DNA from 3 places in the Streptomyces sp. N35 genome. Region 2 is predicted to be linked to each of the others. Evidence: predicted binding sites of a transcription regulator. Region 2 holds the regulator's gene; each other region holds the start of a gene.
What was found. The regulator HrcA, encoded in region 2, represses chaperone genes, less so after heat shock. The targets are predictions, from matches to a motif close to TTNGCACTCNGNNNNNCNGAGTGCNAA.
Positions count from the first base shown of each region.

Region 1: the regulator HrcA is predicted to act here: its motif matches at 1,586-1,612, upstream of groES (co-chaperone GroES).
Region 3: the regulator HrcA is predicted to act here: its motif matches at 1,089-1,115, upstream of groL (chaperonin GroEL).

Region 1 covers NZ_JAEIMH010000012.1:109,398-111,662, reverse strand. The annotation lists partial or broken gene groL (chaperonin GroEL) at 1-1,025, opposite strand, end outside; gene groES (co-chaperone GroES) at 1,131-1,439, opposite strand; gene JAO81_RS09760 (DUF6234 family protein) at 1,754-2,218, shown strand; gene JAO81_RS09755 (peptidoglycan-binding protein) at 2,257-2,265, opposite strand, start outside.
Region 2 covers NZ_JAEIMH010000085.1:2,360-4,624, reverse strand. The annotation lists gene JAO81_RS33690 (MBL fold metallo-hydrolase) at 1-254, opposite strand, end outside; gene hrcA (heat-inducible transcriptional repressor HrcA) at 479-1,495, shown strand; gene dnaJ (molecular chaperone DnaJ) at 1,496-2,265, shown strand, end outside.
Region 3 covers NZ_JAEIMH010000107.1:17,803-20,067, reverse strand. The annotation lists gene groL (chaperonin GroEL) at 1-960, opposite strand, end outside; gene JAO81_RS37030 (cold-shock protein) at 1,287-1,490, opposite strand; gene JAO81_RS37025 (MoaD/ThiS family protein) at 1,953-2,228, opposite strand; gene thrC (threonine synthase) at 2,262-2,265, opposite strand, start outside.

The DNA.
Region 1 (2,265 bases), on a different contig from region 2:
ACCTCGGAGGAGTCGCCGCCACCGTCGACGATGGTGGTGTCGTCCTTGGAGATGGTGACGCGGCGGGCGGAGCCCAGCACGTCGAGACCGGCCTGGTCGAGCTTGAGGCCGACCTCTTCGGCGATGACGGTGGCGCCCGTGAGGACCGCCATGTCCTGCAGCATCGCCTTGCGGCGGTCGCCGAAGCCGGGGGCCTTGACGGCCACGGCGTTGAACGTGCCGCGGATCTTGTTCACGACCAGGGTCGACAGGGCCTCGCCCTCGACGTCCTCGGCGATGATCAGGAGCGGACGCGAGCCGCCGGCCTGGATGACCTTCTCCAGGAGCGGGAGCATGTCCTGGATCGAGGAGATCTTGCCCTGGTTGATCAGGATGTACGGGTCGTCGAGGACGGCCTCCATACGCTCCTGGTCGGTGACGAAGTACGGGGACAGGTAGCCCTTGTCGAAGGCCATGCCCTCGGTGAAGTCGAGCTCCAGACCGAAGGTGTTGGACTCCTCGACGGTGATGACACCGTCCTTGCCGACCTTGTCCATGGCCTCGGCGATGAGCTCGCCGATCTGCTTGTCCTGGGCGGACAGCGCGGCCACGGCGGCGATGTCGGACTTCTCCTCGATCGGACGCGCGGTCGCGAGGAGCTCCTCGGACACGGCCTTGACGGCGGCGTCGATGCCCTTCTTCAGAAGGGCCGGGGAAGCACCGGCGGCGACGTTGCGCAGGCCCTCGCGTACGAGCGCCTGGGCGAGCACGGTGGCGGTGGTCGTACCGTCACCCGCGATGTCGTTGGTCTTGGTCGCCACCTCCTTCACCAGCTGCGCACCGAGGTTCTCGTACGGGTCCTCGACCTCGACCTCACGGGCGATGGTCACACCGTCGTTGGTGATGGTGGGGGCGCCGAACTTCTTGTCGATGACGACGTTGCGGCCCTTGGGGCCGATCGTCACCTTGACCGTGTCGGCAAGCTTGTTGACGCCACGCTCGAGGGCGCGACGGGCGTCCTCGTCGAACTTCAGGATCTTCGCCATGGAGCTTCTCTGTCCTCTCGAAAAAAATGAACTGCGCCCCTGACCGCCCGGCAATGAATGAATTCAGCGGGGGCCAGGGGCGCAGGTCAAAGCAAAACTGGTGAATTACTTCTCGACGATCGCGAGCACGTCGCGAGCCGAGAGGACGAGGTACTCCTCGCCGTTGTACTTCACCTCGGTGCCGCCGTACTTGCTGTACAGCACGATGTCGCCGGTCTTCACGTCGAGCGGCAGACGCTCGCCGTTCTCGAAGCGGCCCGGGCCCACGGCGAGGACGACGCCCTCCTGGGGCTTCTCCTTCGCGGTGTCCGGGATGACCAGGCCAGAGGCCGTGGTCTGCTCGGCGTCGAGCGGCTGGACCACGATGCGGTCCTCGAGCGGCTTGATGGCAACCTTGGAGCTGGTGGTCGTCACGATCCGACCTCCCCCTTCGGAGATCTCGGGGATGAATCTGTCTGAGGTGGCGACCAGGTGGATCCGTCGTCGCGGGTGCCGGACCTGCCCGTCGCTGTGTTGGCACTCTCCAGTGGGGAGTGCCAGGCCCGAGACTATGACCGCGATTAGCACTCGGTCAAGCGGAGTGCCAATGAGGGGTCCGGTTTCGCGCTGAGGTGAATGCCCCCGACCCGGTCACGGCGCCGTACGGCCCGGTCACGGGCGGGCGGCACCCTGGTCTCGATCGGTGAACGCGCCGGCGGAGCGCCGGGTTCCAGGGTGACCGTACGGAGATGCCCGCTGACACGGAACGCCGCGACGGCTGCGCCGACGCCCTGATCGCACTGCTCATGGTCATCGCCGACATCGTGGCCCTCGCCGCCGCAGCGCTCTGGGCCGCGCTGCGGGGCCTGGGACGCGGCGTGGAGGACGCGGACGCAGGCAAGGCGGTACCGGGCGCCGAGATCCCGGCCGCCGCTCCCTCGGCACCACCGATGGACTGGACGCCGGTCGTGATGTTCGGCGCCGTGTGCATCACGCTCACCGTGCTCACCGTCGTCTTCTGGCGCGGCGGCCTGCGGATCACCGCATGGACCCAGGGCGCGTTCGCGCTGCTCGCCGTGCTGGCGGTCTGCGTGAGCGCGGCGGGGGAATACGACCGGGCCCGCCCCGAGCCCTCGGCGCCCGCCCCCACGTACAACGGCAGCTACGGCCAATGCCGAAGCGGCGGCGACTCCCACGAGTGCCTTGGAGGCTGAGGGAGTCACCGCCGCTTTTCAAGACAGCTGCCGAGCCGCTACCAGTG
Region 2 (2,265 bases):
AACGCCCCCGTACCGAGGACATGGTCGAAGTGCGGGTGGCTGAGGACGATATGGGTCACACGCCGGCCGCCGAGCAACGCCTGGACCTGTGTGCGGATCTCGGCCCCCTCGCGCAGCGACGAACCGGTGTCGAAGAGCAGCGCGCCGGACGGTCCGGCGACGAGTGCCACGGTCGCGTCCCACACGGGGAGCCGCCTGCGGCCGATGCCGTCGCCAAGCTCTTCCCAGCCGAACTCTTCCCAACTGAAGGTCATACCGTGACGCTAACCGCATCAGAGCCACTAGGGCGGTTCGGCAACGCAGCGAGCGTGCGTGCCGGGCACCGTCCCGCAGGCGAGGGTTCGTTCGCAGGCTCTTAGGGTGGTCGGCCTTGCTAGGGCGCTACCCGACGGCCGTACACTGACCAGAAGCTTTGCTGGCACTCGTACGCCATGAGTGCCAGACGGCCGGTTCGGGAACGACAGCTGGAGGTGCGCGGATGCTCAGTGAACGCAGGCTCGAGGTGCTGCGCGCCATCGTCCAGGACTATGTCGGCACCGAGGAGCCGGTCGGCTCCAAGGCGCTCACCGAGCGGCACAAGCTCGGGGTCTCGCCCGCGACCGTACGCAATGACATGGCCGCGCTCGAGGACGAGGGGTTCATCGCCCAGCCTCATACGAGCGCCGGGCGGATCCCGACCGACAAGGGCTACCGGCTCTTCGTCGACAAGCTGGCCGGCGTCAAACCGCTGTCGGCTCCGGAGCGGCGGGCCATCCAGAACTTCCTGGACGGTGCCGTCGACCTCGACGACGTCGTCGGACGTACCGTGCGGCTGCTCGCGCAGCTCACCCGGCAGGTCGCCGTCGTGCAGTACCCGTCCCTGACCCGGTCCACGGTGCGGCATGTGGAACTGCTCTCGCTCGCTCCCGCGCGGCTGATGCTCGTGGTGATCACGGACACGGGGCGGGTCGAGCAGCGGCACGTCGACTGCCCGGCGCCGTTCGGCGAGACCTCGCTCGCGGACCTCAGAGCACGGCTCAACAGCAGAGTGGCGGGACGCCGGTTCTCCGACGTGCCGCAGCTCGTCCAGGATCTGCCCGAGTCCTTCGACCGGGACGATCAGGGGACGGTGGCGACCGTGCTCGCCACGCTCCTCGAAACACTTGTCGAGGAGTCCGAAGAGCGGTTGATGATCGGCGGCACCGCCAATCTGACGCGCTTCGGGCATGATTTCCCGCTCGTGATCCGGCCGGTGCTCGAAGCGCTCGAGGAGCAGGTCGTGCTCCTCAAGCTGCTCGGCGAGGCCAAGGACCCGGGCATGACCGTACGTATCGGGCATGAGAACGTCCACGAGGGGCTCAACTCCACGTCGGTCGTCTCGGTCGGCTACGGTTCGGGCGGCGAAGCAGTCGCCAAGCTCGGCGTGGTCGGACCGACCCGCATGGATTACCCCGGAACGATGGGAGCAGTACGCGCAGTGGCACGTTACGTCGGACAGATCCTGGCGGAGTCGTAAGTGGCCACGGACTATTACGCCGTACTCGGCGTGCGCCGCGACGCTTCCCAGGACGAGATCAAGAAGGCCTTCCGCAGGCTCGCTCGCGAGCTGCACCCGGATGTGAATCCGGACCCGAAGACCCAGGAGCGGTTCAAGGAGATCAACGCCGCCTACGAGGTGCTCTCCGACCCGCAGAAGAAGCAGGTCTACGACCTCGGCGGAGACCCCTTGTCGGCCTCCGGCGGCGGTGGCGCGGGCGGCTTCGGACAGGGCGGGTTCGGGAACTTCTCGGACATCATGGACGCGTTCTTCGGTACGGCGTCCCAGCGCGGGCCCCGTTCCCGTACGCGCCGTGGCCAGGACGCCATGATCCGGCTCGAGGTCGAGCTGGACGAGGCCGCGTTCGGGACCACGAAGGACATTCAGGTCGATACGGCCATTGTCTGTACGACGTGTTCCGGCGAGGGAGCCGCCCCCGGCACCTCCGCGCAGACCTGTGACATGTGCCGCGGTCGCGGTGAGGTCTCGCAGGTCACGCGGTCCTTCCTCGGTCAGGTCATGACCTCGCGGCCGTGCCCGCAGTGCCAGGGCTTCGGGACCGTGGTGCCGACCCCGTGTCCGGAGTGCGCCGGTGACGGCCGCGTACGGTCGCGGCGCACCCTGACCGTGAAGATCCCGGCCGGTGTCGACAACGGCACGCGGATCCAGCTGGCCGGCGAGGGCGAGGTGGGTCCCGGTGGCGGTCCCGCCGGTGACCTCTACGTCGAGATCCACGAGCTGCCGCACCC
Region 3 (2,265 bases), on a different contig from region 2:
CTTGCGGGCACGGCCCAGAAGGTCCACGGTCGCGTTCTCGAGCTTGAGACCGACCTCCTCGGAGATGACCTCGCCGCCGGTGAGGATGGCGATGTCGTTCAGCATCGCCTTGCGGCGGTCGCCGAAGCCCGGGGCCTTGACGGCCACGGAGCGGAAGGTGCCCTTGATCTTGTTGACGACCAGGGTGGAGAGCGCCTCGCCCTCGACGTCCTCGGCGATGATCAGCAGCGGCTTGCCGGACTGCATGACCTTCTCGAGGAGCGGGAGCAGGTCCTTGACGGACCCGATCTTCGAGTTGGCGATGAGGATGTACGGGTCCTCGAGGACGGCCTCCATGCGCTCCATGTCGGTCGCGAAGTACGCCGAGATGTAGCCCTTGTCGAAGCGCATGCCCTCGGTGAGCTCCAGCTCCAGACCGAAGGTCTGGGCCTCCTCGACCGTGATGACGCCTTCCTTGCCGACCTTGTCCATCGCCTCGGCGATGAGCTCGCCGATCTGGGTGTCGGCGGCGGAGATGGAGGCGGTCGAAGCGATCTGCTCCTTGGTCTCGACCTCCTTGGCCTGGTCGAGCAGCGCACCGGAGACGGCCTCGACGGCCTTCTCGATGCCGCGCTTGAGGGCCATCGGGTTGGCACCGGCGGCCACGTTGCGCAGGCCCTCGCGGACGAGCGCCTGGGCGAGAACGGTGGCGGTGGTCGTACCGTCGCCGGCGACGTCGTCCGTCTTCTTGGCGACTTCCTTGACCAGCTCGGCGCCGATCTTCTCGTACGGGTCCTCGAGCTCGATCTCCTTGGCGATGGAAACACCATCGTTGGTGATCGTGGGGGCGCCCCACTTCTTCTCGAGGACGACGTTGCGGCCCTTGGGGCCGAGGGTGACCTTGACGGCGTCGGCGAGCTGGTTCATCCCGCGCTCGAGACCGCGCCGTGCCTCCTCGTCGAACGCGATGATCTTGGCCATGTGAAGTGGTCCTCCCGGACAGGGGTGGATTGCTCCGGATCGTGTCGGCGCCCGCGACGGACGGCCCTCAGCCCTTGTGGTTCCTTGCCCCACCCGGCCTGTGGACCTCACCTACTCGATCCAAGTTCTTGTCACTCTCACTGGGAGAGTGCTAACGCCAATGATTAGCACTCGCCTATGCCGAGTGCAAGCGGCTCCCGAGGATCGGGCACCCCACGCGCTCCTGCTCGCGCACCCCGAGCACCCCGCGCACAAACAGAAGGGCCCGCACCCCGTCTCCGGGATGCGGACCCTTCATCACGTCGTTGCAGACTGCTCCGGCGCGATCAGCCAGCCACACGGACCATGTCCGCCTGCGGCCCCTTCTGACCCTGCGAGATCTCGAACTCGACCCGCTGGCCCTCTTCAAGGGTGCGGTAACCGTCCATCTGAATCGCGCTGTAGTGGACGAATACATCCGCACCACCGTCGACCGCGATGAAGCCGTAGCCCTTCTCCGCGTTGAACCACTTGACGGTGCCCTGAGCCATGCCTAACTCCCCTATTACTGGCCCTTGCACGAATCCGCACTTCGCGGACCCGGGTCAGAACTCACCCCCCGACAGGTGGGGGTGGTGTGCGCCGGAACGCGTCGACCGCCGCTGAATGTATCTGTCCAACTGCCGTCTGCAACAGGTCAATCGGACGAGAATTCTGGGCACGGGCGATCGGTAATTTACGGAGAATTCACCGGAGTTCAGGGCAAGTCGGGCCAGACAAAGGGCGTGAATCGTGCGAACGGTGCGCACAGGAAGGCCAGTTCTTGTCCTTGTACGCGGGGAGTTCTCATATGCTCCCGGCACACTCTCGCCGCACCCGGGGAAAAGGGCGAAACAGCATTCCCAACTGTACCTCTCTCAACCATGCAGAATTGCCCCCTCCGCTTCCAGCGCGGAGAGGGCAACTCGTCGGAGAGAAAAAGCGCGATCAGCCGGCCGCGCTGTGCTCGATGGTCAGCCTCCGGCGACGGCCGGGATGATCGAGACGCCGGCCCCGTCCGGGGTGGCCGTCTGAAGACCCTGCTCGAAGCGCACGTCGTCGTCGTTCACGTAGACGTTCACGAAGCGGCGCAGCTTGCCCTGGTCGTCGAGGACGCGGGCGGAGATCCCGGTGTGGTTCTTCTCCAGGTCGGCGATGACCTCGGCGAGGGTCGTGCCCTCGGCGGCGACCTCGGCCTTGCCGCCGGTGTAGGTGCGCAGGATGGTGGGGATGCGGACGTTCACGCTCATGGGACTCAGGCCTTTCTCAGGGAAGCAGTGGGGTCAG